Regions from separate parts of the Bacillus sp. 11B20 genome, predicted to be linked through region 2. Evidence: predicted binding sites of a transcription regulator. Region 2 holds the regulator's gene; the other holds the start of a gene.
The links. The regulator LexA, encoded in region 2, represses DNA repair genes until DNA is damaged. The targets are predictions, from matches to a motif close to CGAACATATGTTCG.

Region 1 (14,870 bases), on a different contig from region 2:
ATCCAGAAAGAGCCTTGGCGTTCCATGATGAAACATTGCCTGCCGAAGGCGCTAAAACCGCTCACTTTTGCTCGATGTGCGGACCGAAGTTTTGCAGTATGAAAATTTCTCATGATATCCGCAATCAATCTGAAGAAGTAAAAAGAGAGATGGAAAAGAAGGCGAAGGAGTTTGTCAGTCAAGGAAGTCAAATTTATCAGCCATAAAAAAAGAACCTCGCACGATGCTGTGCGGGGTTTTATCAAACCGCTGAAAAGGCTTTTCTTAAAAGGTGAAAAAATGCCTTTGCTGCATATGCCATCATGTCCACACTTGGAATGAGAGCATCTGTTAAATGAAAAAAGACTGTTTTTCTTTCTGGAGATGTTCGTTTCTTTTTCTGCTTCATCAAGGGCAGCCTCCTTTTTCACTAATATACTTCTTTGCAGATATGAGAGATAGATATGTTGTGTGAATTTAAACAAAATTTAAACTTCTTGGGTTTGAATGGAAAGAAGGAGGGGAAACGAGTTGAATAGAGAATGAATGAAAAGAGCTGATCTATTTGACCAGCGAACAAGAAGAGTGGAAGGTGATCTTATGATGAAAGTATTTAAGGTAACATTTCATATGAACAATGGGGAAGTGCTTGATTTCGAGCTCAAACGTCCAGCTACCTATGATGTGTATAAAAAAATTGAAGAAGCCAATCATTGGTTTAAGCTGAATAATGAAATCATTAACCTATTAAACGTCAATAGTATCCATGTAGAAACAGAATAACAACAGAAAGCCGCTCAAATAGAGCGGCTTTCATTATGCAGAAAAATCATTCCGATTATTAAGCTGCCCGCGGGACAGCCAGTTCTTTTTATACAAATAAGCAATCACTTCTAGCCACAGACGCGGTGCTTTTTTAGGGAAAAAAGGTTTTTGGTAATAAGCATAAGCAGCTTTTAAATCATCCCATTGATGACATGCTTTCGTTTGCGTGAATCTGGCAACGTCAATGACTCTGATCCGTCCTTCTTTAGTTAAGATCAGATTGCGCAGATGGATATCAGAAGGATTCAATCCTTTCTCGCGCGCTTCCTCCAGCGCATCATCGACTTGATTGATCATTTGTTTTTTAATAGGAATTCCTTTTGTAAGGCATTCATAGAATGTGTAGCCTTTAATATATTCCATTAAAATATACTGATCCCCAGACTCATAAATCTCAGGGTAGTAAGACGAACCAGAAAGTTTTTCGTAAATGGCAGCCTCTTTGCGGGCAATATGCTGATAAGAAGGGAAAAAGACTTTTAGTGCCATTTTCTTGCCGTCTTTTTTGTATAAAAAGACATAGGCACTTCTTCCTTTGCCGCACAGTTCAAGCTCTACTGGTTTATAGGCAAGCTTATGAAAACGTTTCTCTTCATGATACTGAATCGATTCGGCTAATCTTTTGACATCTGACATTGACTTCACCTTCTTTGGTTTCAGTTTATGCGGCTGAAAAACGAATGATGAAAAAACGTGTCACTCGATAAAGCAATGGATTGTATAAAACATAACATTTACGAATGAAGGATACAACGAAAGACTCTTACCATACATTTGAATCATCGATTTGGTTAATGTTTAGAAAAATGGGTCAAACTACATATGTCATGCATCGATCTCATGTTCTAAAGAGGTGTAAATAGTGAAAGTGAAGATGAAATGTTTCGTTACAGGACTTATCATGACAAGTGTGCTTTTTTTCGCTGCGGATATGGAAGGGAAAGAACACTTGCAAAAGCAGTCAAACTCTATCACCGTTCAGCTTGAAAAAGTCTATCTAGACGGCGATGTGAGTATTGAAAGACACCGGTCATCATTAGAAGACAAAGACACATTCTGGGCGCAGTATAAAGGCTGGACGCTGGTAGAACAAAAAGAGGATTTTGCCCTTTTTAGAAAGCAAATTGATGATATCTCTCCATTAAGTAAAGCAAATGGATATATCGGATTATCAGAGGACGGTGTGATTTCTACGTTTCATGGAAGACCTGACGGCTGGGCGGAGCCTATTCATCTCTTTTTTCAAATTGATACGTCCCGTTTAGAAAGTCATGTGGAAAAACAGCTTGAGCAAGGCATTCCTTTTCGAACAAAGGATGAATTTGAGCATGTGCTTGAAGTCATGAAGCCTTACCGAAATGAAATATCGTTTTAAAGCGTGTAACAGCTTGCTGGTGTGAAGACCGCAAGCTGTTTTTCGTGGTTTCATGATAAAAATGTACTGAGCGAACGTATGTTAACTTTTATTGCGGTTTTCTCCTCGATTTATGTTACAATGAAGAACAGTCAAAGAGGTGAAAACGGTGATAGAGTTTGTAAAAGGGACCATTGATTATGTGTGCCCGCAATATGTTGTCATTGAAAACGGCGGAGTGGGATATCAAGTCTATACCCCAAACCCGTTTATCTATCGAGTAAATAAACAAGAAACGATTTATACGTATCATTACATAAAGGAAGACGCATTTTCGTTATACGGTTTTCAAACACGAGAAGAAAAAGCGCTGTTCACAAAACTGTTAAATGTCACAGGAATAGGGCCAAAGGGCGCACTCGCCATTCTTGCTTCCGGTGATCCAGGCGCTGTCATTTCAGCGATAGAACGTGAAGATGAAGCGTTCCTGATTAAATTCCCTGGTGTGGGCAAAAAAACAGCACGTCAAATCATTCTGGATCTAAAAGGAAAACTTGCAGATGTGGTACCAGAAATGATTGGCAACTTATTTAATCACGAGGACCACATTCAGGTTGAAACGCAGCAAACTGCATTAGATGAAGCGCTTGAAGCCTTGAGTGTCCTTGGATACGGTGATCGTGAAATTAAAAAGGTTCTTCCATTATTAAAAGAAGAAAAGAATCTCACAACCGATCAATATGTGAAAAAAGCTTTACAAAAAATGTTGAAATAGGGTGATGTCTCATGGATGAACGGCTCGTCTCAACTGAAGCAGACAACCATGAATCAGCCATTGAGCAAAGTCTGCGGCCACAGACACTTAGCCAATATATCGGTCAGCAAAAAGTAAAGGATAATCTCAGCGTATTTATTGAAGCTGCCCGCATGAGGCAGGAAACGCTTGATCACGTCCTTTTATATGGACCTCCTGGACTTGGGAAAACAACGCTTGCGTCGATCATTGCCAATGAAATGAATGTTCAGCTGCGTACAACATCAGGACCAGCCATTGAGCGTCCTGGTGATTTGGCGGCCATCTTAACATCTCTTGAGCCAGGTGATGTATTGTTTATTGATGAAATTCACCGCTTGCAGCGCTCAATTGAGGAAGTGCTGTACCCAGCAATGGAGGATTTTTGTTTAGATATTGTCATTGGAAAAGGAGATACAGCACGCTCTGTACGGCTTGATTTACCGCCATTTACGCTTGTAGGTGCAACGACCCGTGTCGGGCTGTTAACAGCGCCGCTTCGTGATAGGTTTGGGGTACATGCAAGATTGGAATACTATGAGCAAAGAGATTTGGCTCACATTGTGGCAAGAACAGCCGAGCTGTTTGAGATTGGGATCGATATTCGCTCTGCCGAAGAGATTGCGAGACGTTCCCGGGGAACACCGAGGGTTGCCAATCGTTTGCTCAGAAGAGTAAGAGATTTTGCGCAGGTGCTTGGGAATCATGCTATTACGCAGGACATTGCGGAAGATGCCCTTGAGCGTCTTCAAGTCGACAGGCTTGGCCTTGATCATATAGACCATAAACTCCTTTTAAGTATGATTGAAAAATTTAGAGGCGGTCCTGTTGGGCTTGATACGATCTCAGCGACAATTGGAGAAGAATCACATACGATTGAAGATGTGTACGAACCGTACTTGCTGCAAATTGGTTTCCTGCAAAGAACACCAAGAGGGCGGGTCGTCACGAGAGAAGCGTATGAACATTTTCAAATGGAGGTTCCGATTCGTGACTGAATTCCCTAAAATATTAATGATTTTAGGTGGTGTCCTTTTTGCCGCAGGATTAGTGTTTCAATTGGTTGGTAAGCTTCCAGGTGATATTTTTGTGAAAAAAGGAAATGTCACGTTCTTTTTTCCTGTCATTACATGCATTGTCATTAGCATCGTACTAACCATATTACTGAATATCTTTGGACGGATGAAATAACGTTAACTAGTTAACTACAGAATAGGTGAAGGAAATGAAGCTAGAACTATTTGATTTTGATTTACCAGAAAGATTGATTGCACAAGTGCCGCTTGAAAAAAGAGATGCATCAAGACTGATGGTCTTAAACAAACAGACGGGTGCGATTACACACGATACATTCTCACAAATCATCGATTATTTTCAAAAAGGTGATTGTCTCGTTTTAAACAATACTCGCGTTCTTCCTGCACGATTGTTTGGGATGAAAGAGGATACAGGTGCCAAAGTTGAGCTGCTTCTCTTGAAGCAAGAAGAAGGAGATAACTGGGAAACACTTGTAAAACCAGCGAAACGGGTGAAAAAAGGGACGGTTATCACTTTTGGTGATGGACGGCTCAAAGCGGTATGTACAGAGGAAATGGAACATGGCGGAAGAAAAGTCGAGTTTCAATATACAGGCATTTTTTATGAAGTGCTTGAATCCCTTGGTGAAATGCCGCTTCCTCCATATATTAAAGAGCAGCTTGACGACCGTGAACGCTATCAAACCGTTTATTCAAAAGAGGTTGGTTCCGCTGCTGCCCCAACTGCCGGTCTCCATTTTACAACCGAGCTGCTGGATGCGCTGAAAGCGAAAGGTGTTCACATTGCTTTTATTACGCTGCACGTGGGGCTTGGCACGTTTCGTCCGGTAAGTGCAGAACGTATTGAAGAACACGAAATGCATGCAGAGTTTTATGAAATGAATGAAGAAACAGCTGATGAGCTCAATCGCGTTCGCAAAGAAGGCGGACGGATTATTTCAGTCGGCACAACGTCAACAAGAACGCTTGAAACCATTGCAAGTGCACACGATGGTGAGTTCAAAGCCTCAAGCGGCTGGACGTCGATCTTTATTTACCCTGGCTACACATTCAAGGCAATTGATGGCATGATCACAAATTTCCATCTGCCAAAATCCTCGTTAATTATGCTTGTCAGCGCATTAGCTGGACGAGAGCACGTACTAAAAGCGTACAATGAGGCTGTGAAAGAGGAATACCGATTCTTCAGCTTTGGCGATGCCATGCTGATTCAATAACATCATACAACAAAGACAGGAGGGCTCATTTTTGTCGCAATTACCGATACGTTATGAGTTCATTAAATCATGCAAACAAACAGGTGCACGTCTTGGCCGCGTTCATACACCGCACGGCTCTTTTGAAACACCTGTATTTATGCCAGTAGGTACACTGGCTACAGTCAAAACAATGGCGCCTGAAGAATTAAAGGCAATGGATGCAGGCATCATCTTAAGCAATACGTACCACTTATGGCTCCGTCCAGGTCACGATATCGTAAAAGAAGCAGGCGGTCTGCACAAATTTATGAACTGGGATCGAGCCATTCTAACTGATTCAGGAGGATTCCAAGTTTTTTCATTGAGTGAATTTAGAAAAATTGAAGAAGAAGGCGTTCACTTCCGTAATCATTTAAACGGAGACAAGCTGTTCCTATCTCCTGAAAAAGCCATGGAGATCCAAAATGCGCTTGGTTCTGATATTATGATGGCATTTGATGAATGCCCGCCATATCCTGCAGAGTACGATTACATGAAACGTTCTGTGGAGCGGACAAGCAGATGGGCAGAGCGCTGTCTAACAGCGCACCAGCGTCCAGAGGATCAAGGGCTGTTTGGAATTGTCCAAGGCGGAGAATACGAAGAGCTTCGAAAACAAAGTGCAAAAGACCTTGTTTCACTTGATTTCCCAGGCTACGCCATCGGAGGCTTATCTGTAGGGGAACCAAAAGATGTGATGAATCGTGTACTTGAGTTCACTACACCATTTTTACCGGCAGACAAACCAAGGTACTTAATGGGTGTCGGCTCGCCAGATTCCTTAATTGACGGCGCCATTCGCGGTGTAGATATGTTTGACTGCGTACTGCCTACGCGAATTGCAAGAAACGGTACCTTAATGACAAGTGAAGGCCGTCTTGTTGTGAAAAATGCAAAATATGAGCGTGACTTTAGACCAATCGATGAGAACTGTGACTGCTATACGTGTAAAAACTATACACGCGCCTATATTAGACATCTCATCCGAACAAATGAAACGTTCGGAATTCGATTAACAACTTATCATAATCTTCATTTTCTGTTAAAATTAATGGAGCAAGTGAGAGAAGCTATCCGTGAGGATCGTTTAGGTGATTTTAAAGAAGAGTTTTTTGAGCGTTATGGCTTTAACAAACCGAATGCGAAAAACTTTTAACGCATAAACGAAAGGCTTTACAATGCTTTAGAAAGGGGTGAAATAGAATGGATGGTGGTATGGGTTCAATCATTATGATTGTTGTCATGTTTGCTGTGCTTTACTTCTTGTTAATCCGTCCACAGCAAAAGCAACAGAAAGCTGTGCGTCAGATGCAGCAATCTTTATCAAAAGGCGATAAAATCGTCACAATCGGTGGTTTACACGGTGAAATCGACTCAATTGATGAATCAAAAGTGGTCATCAAAACAAGCGAAAACAACCGTTTAACTTTCGATCGCCGTGCTATTAGAGAATTAGCTGACAAAGGCTAATCCTCCGATACATAGCAATAAAAAAAGAGCGATATGAACCGCTCTTTTTTTATTTGCCTCGAAGATTGACGCCAATCATTCCCCCCAGCATACAAATGCCTAAAAATGCCCCATGATAGATGAACTGCTCTGGTGAAAACGTTTTTCCAAACCCCAAATATTGAAATAAAAATACAGTGAGAGAAAAAATGATAGATGTGAGCGCACCAATTAGCCAGCCGCGCTCCTTTGCTTTCCCGCCAGAAATGATGCCTCCTAACAACAGGGCAACAAAGGACAAAATCATAATCATCCATTTAAATGATGATTCCTGCATACTTGTGAATGTAAGCATGAGCGACACAAGTAAACTTGTGACAACCATCACGACAAAAATGGCAATTAATCCGGATAAAATGCCTTTTCCAATATGTTTTGTTTCTTGCATGTGATTTGTCTCCTCTCCAATTGACCGAAGCTTGTCTTTTACTAAAATGTATTCACAGTGGAGAAAAAATAGACATGTTTCAGACGTTTCTTTTCTACATAAATAAAGTGTTTTGACACAAGCTATGATGGAGAAGGAGGGTTTACATCACATGCAGGACATCTTGATCATTTCCATGAGAACCATCATTTTATATTTTCTTATTTGGTTTATCTTTCGCTTAATGGGCAAAAGGGAAATTGGCGAGCTGAGTATTTTAGATCTAGTCATTTTTATGATGATTGCAGAAATTGCGGTTCTCGCCATAGAAGAAGTAGAGGATCACATGTTACATACGGTATGGCCAATCCTGCTGTTAACCTTCATTCAAATCACACTTGCCTATCTCTCATTGAAATTCCAAGGCGTCCGGCGCTTTCTTGACGGCAAACCGGTCTTGCTCATCATCAATGGCAAAATAGACGAGGGTGCGATGAGAAAACAGCGATACAATTTTGATGACCTGCTTATTCAATTAAGAGAAAATAACATCGACAGTATTCAGGATGTCTCTTACGCTATTTTAGAGCCGTCTGGAAAGCTCGCCGTCGTCGAAAAAGAAAACAAGCTCAAACATGCAGCGCTTGAGCTTCCACTTGTTGCGGACGGTGTAGTGCAGCATGATCACCTTAAGCAAATCAATCAAAATGAACAGTGGCTGAAAGATGAGCTTGCTAAAAGAGGTTATCATGATATCGAGCAGATCTCTTACTGCAGCTTTAATCAAAAAACATTTTATATTGATTTGAAAGATGAAGTGATCAAAAAGAGATGAGCTAAAACAGCTTCCCAATGAACGGAATGCGGCGCAGCTCTTCTCGTTTCACTAGTCCTAGGCAGATTAATAGAATGACATACAGCATGCACGTAACAAAGATGAGTGTTACAAGTTCAATAGGAGCAGAAAAGAGTCCGTTTACTTGAGATTTCAGCCAAAGGCTGACAGCCCCCGTACCGATAATCACAAGGACGCAAAGTCCATATTCCTTTAATGGTAAATGAATAGGTAGCACCTTTCCAACAGTTGCTGCATGGAGCAGTGTGACAAGGATGATGCCGATTAAGATCGCAAGTGCTGCGCCCATAATGCCAAAGCCAGGCTGTGAAGCAAGAACAAAAATCATCCCTGTTTTTACAATTGCACCTATCAGGCTGTTGGTCATCGCCGCACCAGCTAAATTGAGTGCTTGAAGTACGGCTTGAAGGGGCCCCTGAAAATAATATAGAAGGAAAAATGGCGCCATGAATTTCACATAAATAGCCGCATGCGATGAACCATACATAAAGAGCGTTAAATCTTCTGCGTAAACGAAAAGAATAATACATGAAATGCCTCCGCTGAGTAAACAAAGGCGCATCGCCTGCTTCAGCCGGTATTCGACCGTTTTACGTTTATTCTGCTCCATGCCTTCACTGATCGCCGGAACTAATGCAGTGGAGAGTGAATACGTAATAAAACTAGGCAGTGTCAAAAGGGTCAGAGCAAGCCCGGTCAACTCCCCGTACTGCCTTGTCGCCTCAACAGCCGCATATCCAGCAATGGCAAGACTTTGCGCGACAACAATCGGCTCTAAAAACCACGAAATATTCCCGATAAAACGGCTGCCTGTTGTTGGCAGGGCAATGCTCATCAGCTGCTTAAATGTGTCCTTCCCGTCATGAATCGCCTTAAAAAATCGTTTTCGAATACGAATGGTCTTTTTATAGCGAAAGGCGATCAGTAAGTAAGCAAGTGAAATCATCTCTCCAATCACAGATGACACCATCGCACCTGCTGCCGCAAATTCAATCCCGTAAGGAAGGAAAGCCGTTGTACATACCGCGACTAATGAAATTCTTGCGACCTGTTCCAGAACTTGAGACATCGCTAGCGGACTCATTTGCTGTCTGCCTTGGAAATAGCCTCTTAACACACTGGAAATGGCGATGACTGGTACGACGGGTGTAATGGCAAGCAGTGGATAGACCGTTCTAGGGTCTGTCAGCATATTTTCTGCCATGATGGGCGCAAACCATAAGAAGAGCGGCGTGAAAATCAGGCTGAGTGTTCCTGTTATCGCAAGAGACATGACCAGAATACGTTTTGTTTTCTGTTTGTCACCCCGGGCTTCTGCTTCTGCGACAAGCTTACTAATGGCGACAGGCAGTCCGAATTGCGTGAGCGTCACGGCGAGAAAAAAGGTAGGTGCAGCCATCATATAAAGCCCGACCCCTTCTTCGCCAATGAACCTCGCAATGACAATTCGATTGACAAAACCCAATATTCTCGTGATAAAACCTGCTAAAATTAAAATAATGGTCCCCTTTAAAAACGTTTGCTTCGTCAAATCACAGATCACCTGCCTTCTCAAACGACATAGAATCATATACAATAAGATATGCGTGTATATCGTCCAAGCATGACAAGTCTCTCGATAAAAAACTGAAAAGGGGGAGCTACGCAATGACACAACATCCAGCTGCTATTTACAAAGACCATTTAAAGCCTTTTCTGTTCAGTAAGCTTGAAGAATTCATCGTTTTGGGCTATAAAGATGTAGATTTAGAGGAATTATGGTCATACTTAGAGAATAAGAAGTGGAAGAAAAAACAAGAGTATCCGATTCATGAAATGGTTGCAGATATCTTATCTGTGAAAATAGGCGAATTTATGAACTATGCAACCGTTCAGTCGTTTAAAACGTCTGCTTTTTTGGACAGTGAAGATGGCAAGAATATGCTTGATGAACTGTTAAAATAAGCCATCTTAATGGATTCAGGTGTTTAAGGAGGAAATACATAATGAAAAAAGGGCGCATTCTTGCGTTTTTCTTAGTGGTTCTGTTAATCGGAACTGGCGTGGGCTTACTAACAAAGCCTGTTGCGAAAGATATGACGCTAGGGCTGGATTTACAGGGTGGATTTGAAGTCCTGTATGATGTACATCCAGTGAAAAAAGAGGACAAGATCACAAATAGTGTTCTCGTTAGTACAGTGGAGGCTCTTAACCGAAGAGCAAACGTGCTTGGTGTAAGTGAGCCGAACATTTCGATTGAAGGCAACAACCGTATCCGCGTGCAGCTTGCGGGTGTAAAAGATCAAAACAGAGCAAGGGAGATTCTTTCCACTGAAGCACAGCTATCCTTCAGAGATACGAATGATAAAGAACTCCTAAACGGTGCTGACCTAGTCGAAAACAGTGCAAAACAAACATTCAGTCAAACGAATGAGCCAATTGTGACGGTTAAACTAAAGGATGCGAAAAAATTTGGTGACGTCACAAGAAAAGTAGCAGCGATGGCACCAAATAATCAGCTTGTCATTTGGCTTGATTACCACAAAGGAGATTCCTTCAAAAAAGAAGTCTCAAAATCAAACCACAAGTATGTATCTGCACCAAATGTGAATCAAGAGATTAACAGCAGTGACGTACAAATAGAAGGAAAGTTTACTGTCCAAGAGGCAAAAGACCTTGCGAGTATTTTAAATGCCGGGGCATTGCCAGTGAAATTAACAGAAAAATATTCCACATCTGTGAGTGCACAGTTTGGTGAACAAGCACTGAACGAAACAGTGTTCGCAGGAATAGTAGGAATCGCATTTATCTTCTTATTCATGCTGTTTTATTACCGATTACCTGGTCTTATAGCTGTCATCACACTTTCAGCTTATATCTACATTACGCTGCAAGTGTTTGACTGGATGGGCGCGGTTATGACACTGCCTGGAATTGCCGCACTCATTTTAGGGGTAGGGATGGCTGTCGATGCCAACATTATTACTTATGAGCGGATCAAGGAAGAGCTGAAGCTCGGCAAATCAGTCCGTTCTGCTTTCAGATCAGGGAACCGCAGATCATTTGCGACGATCTTTGATGCTAACTTAACAAGTATTATTGCCGGCGGAGTGCTGTTCTTCTTCGGGACAAGCTCTGTAAAAGGATTTGCAACAATGCTCATCCTCTCGATTTTAACAAGCTTTATCACAGCTGTTTTCCTATCAAGATTCCTTCTCGGTCTTCTTGTTGAAAGCCGCTATCTTGACCGGAGAAAAGGCTGGTTTGGTGTTCGTCAAAAAGACATTATGAACATCCATGAGACAACAGAAACCACCGAGCCAAAAACACCATTTGATAAGTGGGATTTCGTCAGCAAACGTAAAGGATTTATGATTTTCTCAGCTACTATCACCATTGCGGGAATCATCGTTCTTTCCATCTTCAAGCTGAATGCGGGAATTGACTTTACAAGTGGAACTAGAATTGATATTCAAAGTGATCACAAGCTGTCAACTGAACAAGTCGAGCAAGACTTTAAAAAGCTTGACCTTGAGACAGACAGTGTCGTGTTATCGGGTCAAAAAGAGAATCAGGCAGCAGCGAGATTTGTCGGTGTGCCGAACAAAGAAAAGATTGCTGAAGTGAAAGATTACTTCAAAGATAAATACGGAACGGAGCCAAACGTAAGTACAGTGTCTCCGACTGTAGGAAAAGAACTTGCACGTAATGCGCTATATGCCGTCATCATTGCCTCCATCGGGATCATTTTATATGTATCTGTCCGATTTGAGTATAAGATGGCGATTGCGGCAATTATTTCACTGCTATATGATGCGTTCTTTATCGTGGCCTTCTTTAGTATTACGCGCCTAGAGGTGGATGTCACCTTCATTGCCGCGATCCTCACGGTCATCGGGTACTCGATCAACGATACGATCGTTACCTTCGACAGGGTTCGTGAGCAAATGAAGAAACGCAAACCGAAAACCATTGAAGATCTATCGTACATTGTGAACTTAAGCTTACAGCAAACCTTTACGCGATCTGTCAATACGGTGCTGACTGTACTTGTCGTTGTTGTCGCACTGCTTATCTTCGGATCGGCGTCGATTACAAATTTCTCCATCGCCTTACTTGTCGGCTTATTAACAGGGGTGTATTCATCCCTTTATATCGCGGCACAAATTTGGCTGATGTGGAAAGGCCGCGAGCTGAAAAAACCAGCTAAGATAGATACAGATCAAGATATTTAATCTAGAAAGACTGCCTTATCGGCAGTCTTTTTCTATTAAAAAAACATTTTGGGTTTCATTGATCTTAAAATGGTCTTTTGCTATAATGACTTACGTTTAGATCAGTATAGAAAGCGGGTGTCTGTTTAAGACATTTTGCTTTATTCATTGGAGGGGCTGTGATGAAGGTTCGGGAAACTGAACTGCCAGGTATCGGTCATAAAGCCGAAATGATCACAAGAAATAATGAGAAGCTTGCCATCATTACACATAATGACGGCAGAAGAGAAATGTATCATTTTCAGGAGGACGACCACGAAGAAACGATTTCTGGTATCCTGCTAAACGATGAAGAAGCAAGACAAATTGCGGCTATTTTAGGCGGCATGGTCTATAAGCCGAAAGCGCTTGAAACAGTAGAGGTAGCCATTGATGATTTAGTGATTGAATGGTTTAAAATTGAAAAGAATGCACCAGCTGTTCAGAGAAGCATCGGTGAACTCAATGTCCGCCAAAACTATCAAGTAACAGTCATCGCCATTATGAGAAAATCACACGAGAAGATTTTAAATCCAGGACCAGATACCATCATCGAAGAAGGGGATACCCTTGTTATTTCTGGAGAAAGAAAAGAATTAAAGAACCTGATTAAAGAAAAACTCAGCAGCTGATGAAGCCCATGCTGATAGGTTTTCTTCCGCTGCTTTCTTTCTGTGTTTAAAAAAGGCAGTGAAAAGGGAAGAATAAAAGAAAAAGCTTGGGGGATTTGTAGATGAACAAACAACAATGGACCATCATACTCGCATTTATTTTCGTATTAATTGTCTCAGTATTTGCCGTGATTAATGTACGGCCTGTCGAGGTAGACTACTTATTTGGAACGGCTGAATGGCCGCTGATCCTCGTCATTATCGGTTCTGTTTTAATGGGCGGACTGATTGTGGCATTTGCAGGGATCTTCCAAATTGTGAAACTGAAACGTGAACTAAAGGCATTAAAAGCTGAGCGTGCAGCCGCTGCACCTGCTGCTTCGACGAAAAAGGCAGACAAAGATCTTCAAAAAAAATCGCATGTTACGCCTTTAAAAGAACAGCCAGCATCATTTGACCGGAAGGAAAAATAATCTTCCAGCACAATTTCATAAAATAAAAATTGAAACCCCTCAGGCCACTCTAGTATAATAGTGTGGTTGAGGGGTGAATTTATGTTATTATCCAAAATGCGCTGGGAATATGAACATCCAAGCGAAGAAAAAGTGAAATCACTCTCTGAAAATCTGAATATTTCAGCGCTGACTGCATCGCTTCTCGTAAAAAGAGGACTTGAAGAAGTAGAAGAGGCGAGGTCTTTTTTATTTGATCAAAAAGCCGAATTTCATGATCCATTCTTATTAAAAGGAATGAAAGAAGCAGTAGAGCGCATCAACAAAGCGATCGAAGAGCAGGAATCGATTGTGATCTTCGGAGACTATGATGCAGATGGTGTGACAAGTACGTCTGTACTTTTACATACATTAAAAGAGCGGTCTGCGATAGTAGACTTTTATATTCCAGATCGGTTTAAAGAAGGCTATGGGCCTAATGAACAGGCTTTTCGATATATCAAGGAGCAAGGAGCATCGCTTGTCATCACGGTTGATACAGGCATTGCTGCTGTAAATGAAGCACGTATTGCAAAAGAAATAGGGCTAGACCTGATCATTACAGATCACCATGAACCAAGTGAGGAGCTGCCTGAGGCACTTGCCATTGTCCATCCTAAGCAGCCAGGCTGTGAGTATCCCTTTAAAGAACTTGCTGGTGTAGGTGTAGCGTTTAAAGTGGCGCATGCACTTCTTGGGGAGCTACCAGTTCAGCTGTTAGATCTTGCAGCAATCGGGACAATCGCGGATCTTGTACCGCTTCATGATGAGAATAGATGGCTCGCCAAAAAAGGGCTTATGCAGCTTCGTCAGTCGAATAGACCGGGGCTGAAAGCGTTATTGAAAGAAGCGGGAGCCACTTTAGAAGAAGCGAACGAGGAAACGGTCGGCTTTCAAATTGCGCCAAGGCTGAATGCTGTAGGACGAATTGAACAGGCAGATCCAGCTGTTCACCTTCTTATGACTGACGATAAGGATGAAGCAGAAGAGCTCGCTCGTTTTGTACAGGAACTGAATAAAGAACGACAAAAGATTGTCAGTACGATCACAGAAGAAGCCATTCAAATGGTGGAAGAGGCAGGCGATGACCAGTCTGCGATCGTTGTAGCGAAAGCTGGCTGGAATCCGGGTGTTGTCGGAATTGTTGCCTCTAAATTGACGGATACTTTTTCTCGTCCGGCGATTGTGCTTGGAATAGATGAAGAAACGCAAATGGCAAAAGGATCAGCCCGAAGCATTCCTGGCTTTGATCTATTCTTCCATCTAAGCAAATGCCGCGACATCCTGCCGCATTTCGGCGGGCATCCGATGGCAGCAGGGATGACACTTCGAGCGGATGATGTCGCTTTACTAAGGGAAAGATTAAATCAATATGCCAATGAAACATTGACGGAAGAAGATTTTATTCCCATGCAGCGGGTCGATGCTGTGTGTAAGGTAGACGAATTGACGGTTCAAGCGATTGAAGAAGCGGGGATGCTGTCACCATTTGGTATGTCAAACCCAAAACCGTTCATTATGATTGAAGATGCGAAGCTTGAAGATATCCGAACAATTGGGGCAAATCACAACCATATT
Region 2 (14,870 bases):
TTTTTTATTTTCAAGCACAAGCTCTTCAAATGTGCGTCGTTTTCTTCTTCTCATTCCACTCACCTCCATATATGTATGATTACATTTTCGCCAAAACATTTGGAAAATAAGCAAAAAGAGCTGAATCATTATAGATCCAGCTCTTTTTCAATTTCTTTTTTTGTCAGCATTTGATGCTTCACAGACATGATGCGTCCTTTTTCATCTAATATGTAGGTCGTTGGGTATGAAAGCACCTGATATCTTGCTTGAATGCCTTTTTGATCCAATAAAACAGGAAAGCTCAGCTTTAATTCTTTTGTGAATGCTGCCACATGATCTACACTCTTTTCAGTGGTTGTCAAATTCACCGCTAGTACTTCAACTTGGTCATTTTCGCTCCTAATTGCGTCTAGATCCGGCATTTCTGTCCTGCATGGCTTACACCATGTCGCCCAGAAATTGACGAGCACCTTTTTCCCTCGGTAATCAGATAACGAGGCGGTTTTGCCATCAAGGGTTTTTAGTTCGAAATCAGGGGCTTGATCCCCTTTTTCAAGACCGATTGCGGGCTCTTTTGGCCCAAATAAATTCCATGCAAGTAAACCAATCAACACAAGTAAAACAGCGCTTGCCATTCCTTTTTTCCACATGATTGATCCTCCACTATTTTAAAAAAGAAGAGAAAGCTGTTGAATCGCCTTCTCTTCTTTGCTGTATTAGTTGCTTGCCAATTTTTCGCGAAGTACCATTTGAAGGATACCGCCATGACGATAGTAGTCAATTTCAACTTCACTGTCAAAGCGAACGACCACTTCAAATGTTTTCTCGTTGCCATCTGTGTCAATTGCTTTCACAGTGACGAGATCACGCGGACGAACTGTTTCGTCAACATGAACTTCAAATGTTTCTGTTCCTGTTAGACCATGAGTTTCTGCACTTTCTCCGTCTTTAAACTGCAAAGGAAGTACGCCCATGAAAACAAGGTTACTTCTGTGGATACGCTCAAAGCTTTCAGCTAGAACAAATTTAATTCCAAGAAGGTTTGTTCCTTTTGCAGCCCAGTCACGTGAAGAACCCATTCCGTAGTCTTTACCTGCTAAGATCGCTAGACCTGTTCCATCTTCTTTATAGCGCATGCATGCATCATAAATGGATGTCACTTCACCAGTTGGCCAGTAAGTTGTATAGCCGCCTTCTGTTCCTGGTGCAATTTGGTTCTTAATACGGATGTTTGCAAAAGTACCTCTCATCATGACATGGTGGTTACCACGGCGAGATCCATATGAGTTAAAGTCTCTAGGCGACACGCCTCTTTCTTGCAAGTATTTGCCCGCAGGTGTGTCCTTACCAATCGCTCCAGCAGGAGAAATATGGTCAGTTGTGACAGAGTCACCGAACTTCGCAACTACGCGCAAGCCTTTAAGCGGTTCAACTTTACCAGGTTCAACTGATAGGTTTTCAAAGAATGGCGGGTTATCAATGTATGTGGAATTTTCATCCCATTTGTACAATGCATCATCCGTCGTTTTAATTTCATTCCAGCGGTCATTGTTGTCAAAAACAGTTTCATACTCTGAACGGAATAGCTCAGGTGTGACAGTGCTTTTAACGACGCTGTTGATTTCGTCCATTGATGGCCAAATGTCATTGAAATAAACGTTTTCGCCATTTTTATCGACACCGATAGGATCTTTTGTTAAATCAATATTCACCGTACCTGCAAGTGCATAAGCCACAACTAATGGTGGAGATGCAAGGTAGTTCCCTTTCACAAGCGGATGGATACGACCTTCAAAGTTACGGTTACCTGATAAAACAGAAGTGATCAGCAGATCATTTTCAGAGACAGCATCTTCAATTTCTTTCTCAAGCGGTCCTGAGTTTCCGATACAAGTTGTACAGCCATACCCTACAATGTTAAATCCGAGGTCTCTTAAATATGGAAGAAGTCCTGAATTCACAAGGTATCCTGTTACAACTTTAGAACCCGGCGCTAGTGACGTTTTCACGTAGTTTGGCACTTTCATACCGAGCTCACTTGCTTTCTTCGCAACAAGACCTGCTCCGATTAACACGTATGGGTTCGATGTATTCGTACAGCTCGTAATCGCTGCAATCGCAATCGCACCTGTCTTCATCACAGCTTTTTCACCGTTTGCAAGATCAAATTCGATTTGTTTATCAAGCTCTGATTTATCTAAGCCAAACCCTTGGTTACCAGCTGGGCTTTCGATGTGTTTATGGAACGTCTCTTTCATTTGAGAAAGTGGAATCAAATCTTGTGGACGTTTAGGACCAGATAAGTTTGACTCAATTTTAGAAAGATCAATTTCCACAACATCAGTAAAAATTGGTTCTTCTGCATCTGGCGTATAGAATAAGCCATTTGCACGAGAATATTCTTCAACGATATTAATTTGCTCTTCATCACGTCCAGTAAGGCGAAGGTAAGCAAGCGCTTCTTCATCTACTGGGAAGAATCCACAAGTAGCACCGTATTCTGGCGCCATGTTCGCAATTGTTGCACGATCTGCTAATGGCAATTGAGCAACACCCGGTCCGAAGAACTCAACGAACTTGTTTACTACGCCTTTTTCACGAAGGACTTGTGTGACTTTTAATGCAAGGTCAGTTGCAGTCGTTCCGTTTGGAAGCTCTCCAACTAATTTAGCACCAATCACTTCTGGTACAGGGAAGTATGAAGGCTGACCAAGCATACCAGCTTCCGCTTCGATACCGCCAACGCCCCATCCAAGTACACCGATACCGTTAATCATCGTTGTATGAGAGTCAGTTCCAACTAATGTATCTGGGTAAGTGATGATCTCGCCATCTTCTTCAATCGCATGAACAACACTTGCAAGATACTCTAAGTTCACTTGGTGAACAATTCCTGTTGCAGGCGGAACAGCTTGGTAGTTGTTAAACGCTTTCTTTGCCCAGCTAAGGAAGTTATAACGCTCTGCGTTACGTTCGAATTCTAAATCCATGTTAATGTTTAATGCATCTTCAGTTCCAGCTTTATCAACTTGTACTGAGTGGTCAATAACAAGGTCAACTGGAATTTCAGGGTTAATTTTATCCGGATCCCCGCCTACATCTGCCATTGCTTTTCTTAAAGAAGCAAGGTCAACGACGGCTGGTACACCCGTGAAGTCTTGTAAAATAACACGAGAAGGTTTAAATGGAACATCAATTTCTTTTACCTCGGCAGTTCCCCATTTTGCCAAGTTTTCAACGTGTTCCTTCTTGATCACTCTACCGTCTACTTGGCGAAGCACTGATTCTAAAAGCACCTTAATGGAATAAGGCAGCTTAGAAACATTTCCGATTCCTTGTTTCTCTAGTGCTTCTAACGAATAATAGTGATACGTTTTCCCATTTGTCGAAAACGTTTTTCTAGATTGAAAAGCGTCTTGTTTAGCGACTTGCTGCTGTTTCGACATGTCCAAAATCCCCCTTTTGATGATCAAGATCAATTTCAATTCTCAGAAAAATCGTCGTATTTCACCACAATTTTCTCACAATTTCATCTTAAAACAAATTCATACATAAGTAAATAACAATGCTTTTATTAAATTCAATAAGTTTAACTTATCATTAGGAAATGTTTACTCTTCATAAACGAAGCGCAGCGGGTTCATACTACAAATGAGGTGAAAGAACATGACAAAACGCAAAGCAAATCATGTCATTGACGGCATGAACTCAGCCAAAAGCCAAGGTAATGGCGCAGGCTATACGGAAGATGATCAACTCGTTTTAACAGAAGAACAAAGACAAAACAATAAAAAACGCAAAAAAAATCAATAAGAAGGAGCCTAACATCATGACGAATAAAAACACAGGGAAAGACATCCGTCAAAACTCTCCTAAGGAGCATCAAGGCGGTCAGCCTGAGCCGTTATCAGGCAGTAAAAAAGTGAAAAACCGCAACCATACAAGACAAAAGCACAATTCTCATCATGATATGTAATCATTCCCCTCTCATCCCGTGACCACACGGGATGTTTTAGGTCTTTCACACATTTCTATTTTCATCATATGATTTATTATGAGATGTGATGGAGGAGTGTTTATGGAGAATGAAAAGCAATCGAATTCCTCTGATTTCCTTGAAATAGATGATTGGCTCAATGTTTTAATGGATGATCCATTTGCCTGGTATGATGAACACCTCCCAATTGATCTTTATGAAACAAGCCGTGATTATATTATTGAAATCGATGTCTCCACCTTATCGATCACTGATGTAAAGCTGACCTTCGCTGGACATGAGCTGACGTTGACTTACACAGTACAAAAGCCAAAAGGTGAAGGCGAACAGGCAATTGAAAAAAGCGTGATGCTTCCTTTTTATTTAAACGACAAAGACATTGCAACAGATTATGAAAACCAAATCATATCGATAAAAATTAAAAAATGTTCCGACCATCCAAGCGGTGCATTTTCCTTTCAAATCCCGCACTTCAAACATTAAGAGCCCACCTTCATATAGGTGGGCTCTCTTCCCGTTCGTTTCAAGTCCATACCTTTTGCGAACCACCATGGCCAAATAGTAGAGTCGCTATATGATAATGTATTCTATTTCTACTAATCGGTTTGGGTCATTCTAGTAAATGGGCGGCTATTAATGAAAAAGGGCGTTTATAGAGATAATAGACATACATTTTTGTTATTTTCTTCTATCCTCTCTTCATGTAATATAAAATAGAGAGATAAGGGGTATAAGGAGTGAGAACATGTTAAGCGGCTGGTTTTTGTGGTTCATTTTATTTTGGGGTACAGTGATGATCGGATTACTCGCAATCGGTGGCTTTTTTATGTTTCGCAAATTTTTTAAACGATTGCCAAAGGAAGATGGGAAATCAGAGCTTGATTGGCAGGATGAATATATTCAAAAGAGCCTTCACCTTTGGCGGGATGAGGACAAACAGCTGTTAAATGAACTCGTATTACCTGTTCCAGAGCTGTTTAGAGATGTTGCCAAAGAAAAAATTGCGGGTAAAATTGGTGAGCTGGCATTAAAAGAACAGGCTGCCAGCATTAATCTAGACTTAATCATTCGCGGCTACATTATGGCTACACCAAAGCGTGATCATAAATTTTTATTGAAGCGCCTTCAAGAAAAAAACATTGATCACTCGCCATATGAATCGTTATTAAAATAACCTCCTTTAAAAAGGAGGTTTAATTCATTTGAATCTGCTGCGGATCTAATTGTTTAGACAGCTTTCTAAACGACAAATACATAGCAACCCGCCAAGGCACGATCATGCCAAAGGCAAGAATCCAAAACATCCCGCTTAATGAGCCATAATCAATAGAAGAACTTAGGATGGTCTTCATCCCGATACGAAGAACAAGAAGTCCAATGAGAATAAACACAAATGCTTTTGACCGCTTTAAGTAAATGTCATTGCCTCTAATTTCAAACTTCGATGTTTTAATTAAAAATATAGAGAAAAACATCCCCACTGTGATCGCTTCTAGAAATTCAGCTCCAGTTACCCGAAACATTGGAACAAAAAACATCAGTGCGCCAGTGCTCATGAAAATAGGAGGTAAAATAATTTTTTTTGCCGTTGCAGGTTTTGCAGATGACTTAATGCGAATAAACATGACGGCCACCGCCATACATACCGCAATTATAGAAGAGATCAAGATCATCATATCAAATCATTCCTTTATTCTTTAAGGTCAGCCTATGTATAATATACTCCAATTGACGAAAAAAAACCATTCGCCGCGACTGTAGAAAACGATTTCAAAAGCCTGTAAAACCGCCAAACAATGATGAAAACATAATGATAATCCATGTCAGAAGATCAAAGAACAGCAAAATCCCTACCACAATCATGATAAACCCGCCCACTCGCATGATGAGCTGCTGGCGCTTTCTGATCCACCCCATTTTCGTAATGAAAAAGGAGAGAATAAAAAACGGGACGGCAAATCCAAATATATACGCAATCATATACATGACAGCCGACTCAGGATTGTTACTCGCCAGTGTGATGACAGCGGATAAAATAGGTCCAGTACAAGGTGTCCATCCAGCGGCAAAGCCCATTCCGATGAGAATGGATCCAAAAAAACCAGCAGGACGATTTTTGAACTGTATTCTCTTTTCGCCCATGAGGAAAGAGGGCTTGAATACGCCAAGAGTCATAAAACCAAAGAAAATAATAAGGATGGCTCCAATTTGACGAATCGCTTGATGATAATCATTAAAAAACTTCCCGACAAACGATGTCCCAAAGCCAATCGCAATAAATATAATAGAGAACCCAACTAAAAAGAATAATGTATGAAGCAGACTTCTTCTTCTCAGCATCACCTTCTCGGATTTCACTTCATCTATACTAACGCCCGTAATATACGATAAAAACGCTGGATAAAGCGGAAGACAGCACGGTGAAATAAAAGAAAGAAATCCTGCTCCAAATGCTAAAAAGTAATTCAAATCTGTCAAAAGAACACCCCCTTCTTACAAATATACAATAAGAGATGACAAAATCATTTCATTTTTTTTACATCACCTCAATAAAGATGGTCTATTCTCTTAAAACCTTATATAATTTAATTTGACATCAAGATAATGAATCCTTTAAATTTGAAAATAAACCTTAAAATGGATATAATAGAATCGATTCTTTTTATCAAGATTTGCATGAAAGGAACATGACTTTGGTAAAAACATCATTATTAACTCAAATCGAAGAAAAAAGAGAAGAGCTGATGAAAGTTGTCTTGCATAATGGGATGACATCAACAGTGACCATCGAGCATAGCCAGCAGCTAGATCATCTCCTCTTACAATATCAACGACACTTACACTCAAACTCAGCCAACTAATTATACTTCATGATATCAAACATGCCGCACCATTGTAGAACAGTTGATATGTGTGACCATAAAAGAAACGAAAACCTCTGATATAGGGGTTTTTTGTTTTTCATGCTGTTTGACGCCATAATAAAAACCACCTTCCCTGCTTCATTCATGCAAGTACAGTGGTTTTAAGCGTCTGATGAAGGTGAATTGAATAAAGAAAGGACAACGCTTGTCCATTCTTTATAACCATGTTCCATCTATGATCATAATATCGTACGTATTATTTCGCTTGGTTGTTCATGGCTTTCATCATTTGATTGATTTTCTTCTGGGACGGTTTCATGCCCATTTGCATCATCATCATTCGAAGCATTTGTTCATTAATCGGTGGATTCTTTTTCAAATAGCTCATCATATACTTACGAGCAATAAAGAATCCGAGTGCAACTCCTGCAAGCAGTGCAACAACGCCTACAAGGATGACAACCCATAAATCCATAATTCTTCCTCCTTCATGTTGTCTCGTATAAAGTGTACTAAACAAAAGGCTATTATACAACATTTCACGTTCAATTTTATTTTTTTAAACAAAATTCCTCACTTTTACTGGATTAAGCCACCCGTGCTTCTTTGAACTAAAGTCCATCGCAAGAAAACAAGGGCTGATTTTTCTCAGCACTTCAAAAAACACCGCTTCTGCCTCATAACTGCCAGTCGCAGACATTTGGATATACCGGTCTTTAATAATAAATGCTGCGGTTCCTTTTCCATCTGGTAAAGAAGCGCTGTAAATCGAGCCTATTTGTGTATAGTGAATGTTCGTTAAGTTATTCATGAGACGCTGGTGCATATGAAAAGCAGGGATTCGCTTCGTCACATAATCCACTTGCTTCACAAGCATAACTAACTCATCGTCGGTGCGATTCGTCCAGTGTAATGACTCAAACAAATGAAACAAAATCGATTCTCTGCCAAAATAGTGATGTGCAAATTCATCCTCAATCCAATAAATATAATAATGGCGTTCCATGTCTATCCCTTCCTTTCACATTTCGTCAATCTCGTTTATTGCTTGTATTATACAAAAATGTGAAAGAAAGAATTGTCTATATATGAAGCAAGAAGAAACTAGTTTTGTCAAAAAAACAAGAAAAAAGAAAAAAGTTTGCAGAGCGGATGAAAATGCTCTGCAAACAGATAGCAAAAAAGCATGATGCTTGGAGTTCGTTTATTTATTCAGCTTCGCTTTCACACGGCTGACTACATTGCTGACAGTAAATCCGTATTTCTCGATAATGGTTTCACCTGGTGCAGATGCGCCAAATTTATCAATTGCAATCACGTCACCGTCAAGGCCAGTGTAACGCTCCCAGCCAAGTGAAGCACCCATTTCAATCGCAATACGTGCACGTACTGCTTTAGGAAGAACGGATTCTTTGTATTCGTCTGACTGCTGATCGAAGCGATCCCATGCAGGAAGGCTGACAACAGATGCGCGGATACCCTCTTTTTCAAGTGCCTTTTGCGCTTCAATGGCTAAACCAACCTCAGATCCTGAAGCGAGTAGAAGTGCTTCTGGCTGTGCATCAGCTGCTTCAACCACAACGTATCCACCCTTTTCTACTCCCTCATATGCCTTCTCTGGTGCCTGGTCAATCGTTGGAAGGTTTTGACGAGTAAGAACTAGTGCAGTCGGTTTATCCGTTGAAGATACAGCTAGTTTCCACGCTGCAGCTGTTTCATTTCCATCTGCTGGGCGAATAACGGAAAGGTTAGGCATCGCACGCAGTGAAGCAAGCTGTTCAACCGGTTCATGTGTTGGACCATCTTCACCAACAGCGATACTATCATGAGTAAAGACGTATGTGACTGGAAGTCCCATTAAGGCAGCAAGACGAATCGCTGGTCTTAAGTAATCTGAGAAAACAAAGAACGTTCCGCCGAATACACGAAGACCGCCGTGAAGCGCCATACCGTTGAGCGCCGCACCCATTGCAAATTCTCTCACACCGAACCAAATGTTTTTGCCAGCATAATTATTTTTTCCGAAATCATCCGTGTTTTTAATCGTTGTTTTGTTTGATCCAGCAAGGTCAGCAGACCCGCCAATAAAGAAAGGTACTTGCTTTGCAATGCCATTTAACACTTCGCCTGAAGAAGCGCGGGAGGCAAGGCTTGAACCTGCTTCATAAACAGGAACCTCTTGGTCCCAATTTTCAGGAAGCTTTCCTTCAATCGCAAGCTTCAGCTGTGCTGCCAGCTCTGGATATTCTTTTTCGTATTGCGCAAACAGCTCATTCCAAGCTGCTTCTTTTTTCTGACCAGCGTCTTTGACAGCTTCTTTGAAATGATCGTACACTTCAGAAGGTACATGGAAATCTTCTTCAAACGTCCAAGAGTAAGCATCCTTCGTCAGCTTAGCTTCCTCGCTGCCAAGAGGTGCACCATGCACACCAGACGTTCCCGCACGGTTTGGCGAACCGAAACCGATTGTTGTTTTCACTTCGATTAAAGTAGGTCTGTCTGTGCTTTGTTTCGCCTTTTCAATAGCAGCTGTTACTTCTTCGATGTTGTTGCCGTCTTTCACGTAAAGAACTTCCCAGTTCATCGCTTCAAAACGATTCTTCACATTTTCAGAGAATGAGCGATCTAAGTCGCCATCTAAAGAAATGTCATTTGAATCGTAAAGAACGATTAAACGGCCTAAGCCTAAATGACCAGCAAGTGAAGCAGCTTCTGAGGAAATCCCCTCCATTAAGTCTCCATCTCCGCAAATGCTGTATGTATAGTGATCTACAACCTGAAAGTTGTCTTTGTTATACGTTTCCGCAAGATGTCTTTCTGCAAGTGCCATCCCTACTGCCATAGCAATTCCCTGGCCTAAAGGACCTGTTGTGGCATCTACGCCTTCTGTGTGTCCAAATTCAGGATGTCCAGGTGTTTTGCTTCCCCATTGGCGGAATTGTTTTAGATCATCGATGCTCAGATTGTATCCGCTTAAATGAAGCATGCTGTATAGAAGCATAGAACCATGTCCCGCAGATAAAACAAAGCGGTCTCTGTTAAACCATTTTGGATTTTGCGGACTTACGTTTAAGTGATTCGTCCATAAAGCGTACGCCATTGGTGCAGCACCCATCGGCATTCCTGGGTGACCGGAATTCGCTTTTTCAATTGCGTCTATGGAGAGAGTACGTATTGTTGCAATAGATTTCAATTCAATCGTTTCCATATAAATCCCCTTCCGTATCTTGTGTACACCATTATCATAAATCTACTGTCCTTTTTTCACAACTATTTCACGCTGAAAAAGAAGGATTTTGTCACATTTAGTTTATCGATCACCTAAAAAGTTATGCAAATATGAAAAAAGACGAGAATAATCTTCCCATCTTTTCAAAATTCAAGAAATCACAGCCTTAATGAAGGTTCTGATCTTTTTCTCTTTTTAATTTTTCTGGTGTGACATCGTTTCCTTCAGGATCAACGATCTTGACAGTTTTAAGTGTATTTTTCATAGAAGAACGAAAAGCTTTCAAATACTCTTCTCTCAACTGCTTTTGTTCTGTTTTTTCAGCGTCTGATAAACCGGTCTCTTTCGACTTTTTTGAAAGCTCATTTATTCTTGCAAGCTGTTCTTTAGAAATCATGACAAACTCCTTTAAAGCATTTTCTCTACATACTACTAAATATCAATCATTTTGACAACAAATCACGCTTTAGGTGGTAAGGTCTTTTTCATATTCTTGATACCTTCTATGCACCGTTGCTTTTGAAATGTCAAAACCTAATGCCTGAAGAGTGGCGGCAATTTCGGCGAATGTCATATTGTTTTTTCTTAATCGAACAATTTCTGAAATCGGCACTTCAATACGCTCACGGCCAGGTGCATGGTCCTGCTGCCTTAAATTCAGTTCAGGCTGATATCCGCGCTCAACTGCCCTTTTCATTCCCCGCTTGATTTTCAGGTTATGAATTTTCCGTTGGTATTCTTCGACGACTCCTACAATCTCAATGACCATTTCATCTGCTTCTGAAAGCTCAAGCTCTCCTCTATGAAACACGCTGTATACCTTTACGTTCTCTTTAAATAAACAATGAAGAAGTGCAATTTTTGCTTGTCCTCTTCCAAGACGAGTTTCATCCTGGATCAAAACGGCATCGATTGACTCTTCCTTCAGTGCAGCAAGCATTTCAAACACACCATCACGATCTAAATCATATCCACTTGCTTTTTCTTTGATGACTTTGACCACATTCATCTTGTGCATGGCAGCTAACGCCAGCAGTTCTTCTTCTTGTCTTTTCAACGAGGTTTCCTGCTCTTCTTTGACAGTGCTTACTCTCGCATAAATGATTGCGTTCATGTCTAAAATCGACCTTTCTACTGTACTGTTGCAAGCTGATATACGACTGGATGCTCTTTTTTGACGGGTATAACAAGAATGTCGCCAGGCTGGATTTCAGTTGAAGCAAGATCATTGTGTTCGGTAACCCAATCAATAAATGCATTTTTGTCGATTGATTTGCTGTCGTTTACTTGATCAGCTAACCCCCAAAGAGTATCACCTGATTGAACCTCTATTTTAACATACTGATTTGTATCATTATGGCTTGTGACTGCAATAAGTGAGAGAAATGTGCCAACGATGAATGAGAATACCCCAATAAAAATAATAGATTCTTTTAACCTCATAATGTCATCTCTCCTAATAGAATATGTGTTCGCTCTTTCTGTCACTCATTATAAATACGAACAAACGTTTCTGTCAAACGTTTTTTTCGAACCTATGTTTGTACTGTTAGGAAAAACATGCTATAATTTCTTTAAAATTGACGTTTTGAGGTGCAAAAGATGACGAAGCTATCAAAAAGACAACTCGATATCCTGAAATTCATCAAAGATGAAGTAAAAAGCAAGGGTTATCCCCCATCCGTCCGTGAAATTGGAGAAGCTGTCGGTCTAGCATCCAGTTCAACGGTCCATGGACATTTAGCTAGACTAGAAACAAAGGGCTTAATTAGAAGAGACCCGACAAAACCTAGAGCGATCGAAGTACTAGATGAAGAGGAAATGAATATTCCAAAGAGTGCTGTAATGAACGTTCCAGTCATCGGAAAAGTAACGGCCGGCCTTCCTATCACTGCTGTTGAAAATGTAGAAGAATACTTCCCCCTTCCAGAGACTTTTGCAGCACCAGATGAACAAGTGTTTATGCTTGAAATTATGGGAGAAAGTATGATTGATGCAGGTATTTTGGACAAGGACTATGTCATCGTGCGTCAGCAAAGCACCGCTAACAATGGTGATATTGTGGTCGCCATGACAGAGGAAGATGAAGCGACAGTCAAACGCTTTTATAAAGAAGATACACACTTTAGATTACAGCCAGAGAACCCATCAATGGAACCGATTATTTTACAGAATGTGAGTATACTAGGTAAAGTGATTGGCGTATTTCGAAATATTCATTAAAAAAAGCCGGTATTTCATCAGCTGCTGATGAGAACCGGCTTTTTCTTATGCACAAGAATAGGCAAGAATACTTGAACTTGGGAAGGAACCAAATGTAAAGTTCGGCCATATAAAACCAGTTGTTCGGCCAAAAGGCTGTGAGGAAAGAACGAACATTAAAAATACTTGACCGTTTCTCAAAAACACAATTGTCCATCTTCTATTACATCCCGCTGCAAATTGTACAGTTTGATGACCTCCGCCAACACCGTGCCCAGATATAAGCGACTGCATACTCTGTGGCTGCGAGAGTGCTTGTTGATACTGCGAAATGATATGCTGCGGCGGTGCCGGCGGTGCAGATTGTCCGCCTGAACCTTGCCCTGGCCAAGTACCTCCTCCGATCGGAAACCCAGGAAACCCTCCACCTTGAGGAATACCAACAGATGGAAATCCTTGCATCTGCCTATCATATGAGTACCCATTCCACACACCTTCATACGGATGATACATAATAAACACCACTTTCTTTAGACATTCATCACGACAGTATATGTCATAAATAAAAAAGTGTGTTAAACGTCTAAATAGAAATTTTTCCAAAAGACGTTTCGTTCTTCTTTAGAACGGTTAAATAATCATTAAGAAGAAAAATAAAAAAAATGAAAACTTTTTGTCTCCCTCAAACGTTATATAATTAGAAACAAAAGAAATAAAAAAACATTTAGATTTAATACTTGTAATATCACTGTAATTATTGTAACATTTGTAACATAAGAAGTTTTCATTGAGAAAAGGAGGCAATTGCCTTGAAAAAATTATTTGTTTTATTAACTGCTATTATGCTTATGATCTCATTACAAACTACAACATTGGCCGCTTCCAAGAAATCAGCCGCTTTGACAAATAAAGAAGCGTTACATATTGCCCTTGATGCAAGAGAACACTTTTGGAGTGCAATGTCAGGCTACAAAATTAAAGAACATTCTAATTACAAATTAAAATCATTTACCTATAAAGATATGACATACAACTATCTTTCTAAAACATTTGATACAAAGAAAAAATTAAACAGCTACCTATCTCAAGTGTTCACTCAAGATGCCATCAAACATGGTTTAAAAGATTATCAGTTTATTGTTCATAAAGGCAAAATGGCTGTTCCAGTCGGTGACGGAGATAACATGCTCAATTGGGAAAAAGCCACACCTAAACTTGTTTCTAAGAAACAAACAGTCCGCACATATGAATTTACTGTCCCAACACTTGATGGACGCAAAGTAAAACGAACTGTTACGTACGAAAAAGTACAAAAAGATTGGAAAGTCACACAAATTGACGCTGTCATCTAAATAAAAAACCAGGCCTCTCATCGGCCTGGTTTTTATATTGGAGAAAATTCAGTCATGCGGTCCAGCGCGTGAGCAAGTGATGATGCCGTGCGAAATTCATTAAAAGGAAGCCCGAGCTGTACTGCTGTTTGAGCAATTTCTGGTCTAATTCCTGAAATGGTCGTCTCTACTCCAATTAACCGAAGTGATGTGACAAGATCAAAGATTTGATGAGCCACCATTGTATCAATAATGACAACACCAGATAGATCAATACATAAATGCTGAACCCCTTTTTGCGAGCACTGTTTTAGCGTATTTTCTAAAATAATCTTTGCTCTCGCTGTGTCAATATCACCTACTAAAGGCAACAACGCAATCTGGCTTTTTAAAACAATCACCGGTGAACTCAATTCATAAATCATATCTCTTTGAGCCACAAGCTTCTTCGTTGTATTTTTCACATATTGCTGGATAAACACATGGATTGAAATATTAAACGCTTCGGAAATTAAATCATACCAATAAAAAATGCGGTCAATATCAATGTCACCTTGACGCTGTTTAATAAATTCTTTTAAGTAATGCAGAACGACTCTTTGATTGGACATGTATTCTCTTACGACATAATCTAATGGTGTATTTAAATGCTTCGGATCACTGGCTAAATCCTCAGACCATTTTTTAAATTCAGTATGTAAATATGTCTTGTCTTCAATAATAGCTCGTATAAAGTGCTGGTAATAATCTTGATTCTGCCGTTTTAGCTCTGCAATGATGCTGGAATCTGTTGAACGATATATCGATTCTGGATCATCGTCCTCAATTGATTCATACCATGTTTCAGTCAGCTTCTCTGCATGCTGCATAAAAAAATCGTATAATGCACGGTTCTTATCCATAAGCAAATGTCCCTTCACATTTTCTTCTTGTCAGTCTTTGTACCTTATAGATTGATTGTACCACTGAATCTTTTTTCCCTGCCAGCTCGGATACGCTCTGCCATAAACAAAAAAGCACCCGCTCGAGGGGTGCCTTTTCCTCAGATTTATTTCACAATAAATAATATTCTTTTCCCATCAGGAAATCCGCTGATTTGGTGCCCGACCCATGAGCCTGCTCCCCTATTATCAGATGGACTGACATATTGAACGCTTGCGCCTTTTCCTCCCTCAAGACAAACCGCCATCGGCCATTCATCCCGGTCAAATCCAGGTTTTGTCGGAATCCCTTTTAATGATTCTTGCCTGCGGGCATCTGCTCCA

Region 1: a site for LexA is predicted at 2,251-2,264, ahead of ruvA (Holliday junction branch migration protein RuvA). Genes of this name have one in related genera too.

What each region holds. Positions count from the first base shown of each region.
Region 1 covers NZ_JBLZWZ010000008.1:571,351-586,220, reverse strand. Annotated here, with positions in the region: gene thiC (phosphomethylpyrimidine synthase ThiC) at 1-206, shown strand, start outside; gene ACN6NB_RS12405 (hypothetical protein) at 242-388, opposite strand; gene ACN6NB_RS12400 (hypothetical protein) at 580-762, shown strand; gene ACN6NB_RS12395 (serine/threonine protein kinase) at 796-1,440, opposite strand; gene ACN6NB_RS12390 (intercompartmental signaling factor BofC) at 1,679-2,179, shown strand; gene ruvA (Holliday junction branch migration protein RuvA) at 2,328-2,933, shown strand; gene ruvB (Holliday junction branch migration DNA helicase RuvB) at 2,945-3,949, shown strand; gene ACN6NB_RS12375 (DUF2905 domain-containing protein) at 3,942-4,142, shown strand; gene queA (tRNA preQ1(34) S-adenosylmethionine ribosyltransferase-isomerase QueA) at 4,177-5,205, shown strand; gene tgt (tRNA guanosine(34) transglycosylase Tgt) at 5,237-6,382, shown strand; gene yajC (preprotein translocase subunit YajC) at 6,430-6,696, shown strand; gene ACN6NB_RS12355 (TIGR04086 family membrane protein) at 6,746-7,123, opposite strand; gene ACN6NB_RS12350 (DUF421 domain-containing protein) at 7,275-7,937, shown strand; gene spoVB (stage V sporulation protein B) at 7,939-9,489, opposite strand; gene ACN6NB_RS12340 (post-transcriptional regulator) at 9,606-9,902, shown strand; gene secDF (protein translocase subunit SecDF) at 9,944-12,172, shown strand; gene ACN6NB_RS12330 (cation:proton antiporter regulatory subunit) at 12,334-12,822, shown strand; gene ACN6NB_RS12325 (LapA family protein) at 12,924-13,274, shown strand; gene recJ (single-stranded-DNA-specific exonuclease RecJ) at 13,356-14,870, shown strand, end outside.
Region 2 covers NZ_JBLZWZ010000007.1:862,661-877,530, reverse strand. Annotated here, with positions in the region: gene ACN6NB_RS08690 (FbpB family small basic protein) at 1-54, opposite strand, end outside; gene ACN6NB_RS08685 (TlpA family protein disulfide reductase) at 129-632, opposite strand; gene acnA (aconitate hydratase AcnA) at 699-3,428, opposite strand; gene sspO (small acid-soluble spore protein O) at 3,649-3,795, shown strand; gene ACN6NB_RS08670 (small acid-soluble spore protein P) at 3,812-3,958, shown strand; gene ACN6NB_RS08665 (Hsp20/alpha crystallin family protein) at 4,061-4,462, shown strand; gene ACN6NB_RS08660 (DUF2621 family protein) at 4,725-5,153, shown strand; gene ACN6NB_RS08655 (CcdC family protein) at 5,173-5,655, opposite strand; gene ACN6NB_RS08650 (cytochrome c biogenesis protein CcdA) at 5,750-6,457, opposite strand; gene ACN6NB_RS08645 (aspartyl-phosphate phosphatase Spo0E family protein) at 6,667-6,840, shown strand; gene ACN6NB_RS08640 (YneF family protein) at 7,100-7,318, opposite strand; gene sirA (sporulation inhibitor of replication protein SirA) at 7,403-7,849, opposite strand; gene tkt (transketolase) at 8,048-10,051, opposite strand; gene ACN6NB_RS08625 (DUF896 domain-containing protein) at 10,239-10,469, opposite strand; gene ACN6NB_RS08620 (YneB family resolvase-like protein) at 10,539-11,186, opposite strand; gene yneA (cell division suppressor protein YneA) at 11,204-11,515, opposite strand; gene lexA (transcriptional repressor LexA) at 11,675-12,295, shown strand; gene ACN6NB_RS08605 (hypothetical protein) at 12,341-12,787, opposite strand; gene ACN6NB_RS08600 (IseA DL-endopeptidase inhibitor family protein) at 13,084-13,626, shown strand; gene ACN6NB_RS08595 (STAS domain-containing protein) at 13,659-14,507, opposite strand; gene ACN6NB_RS08590 (NucA/NucB deoxyribonuclease domain-containing protein) at 14,654-14,870, opposite strand, start outside.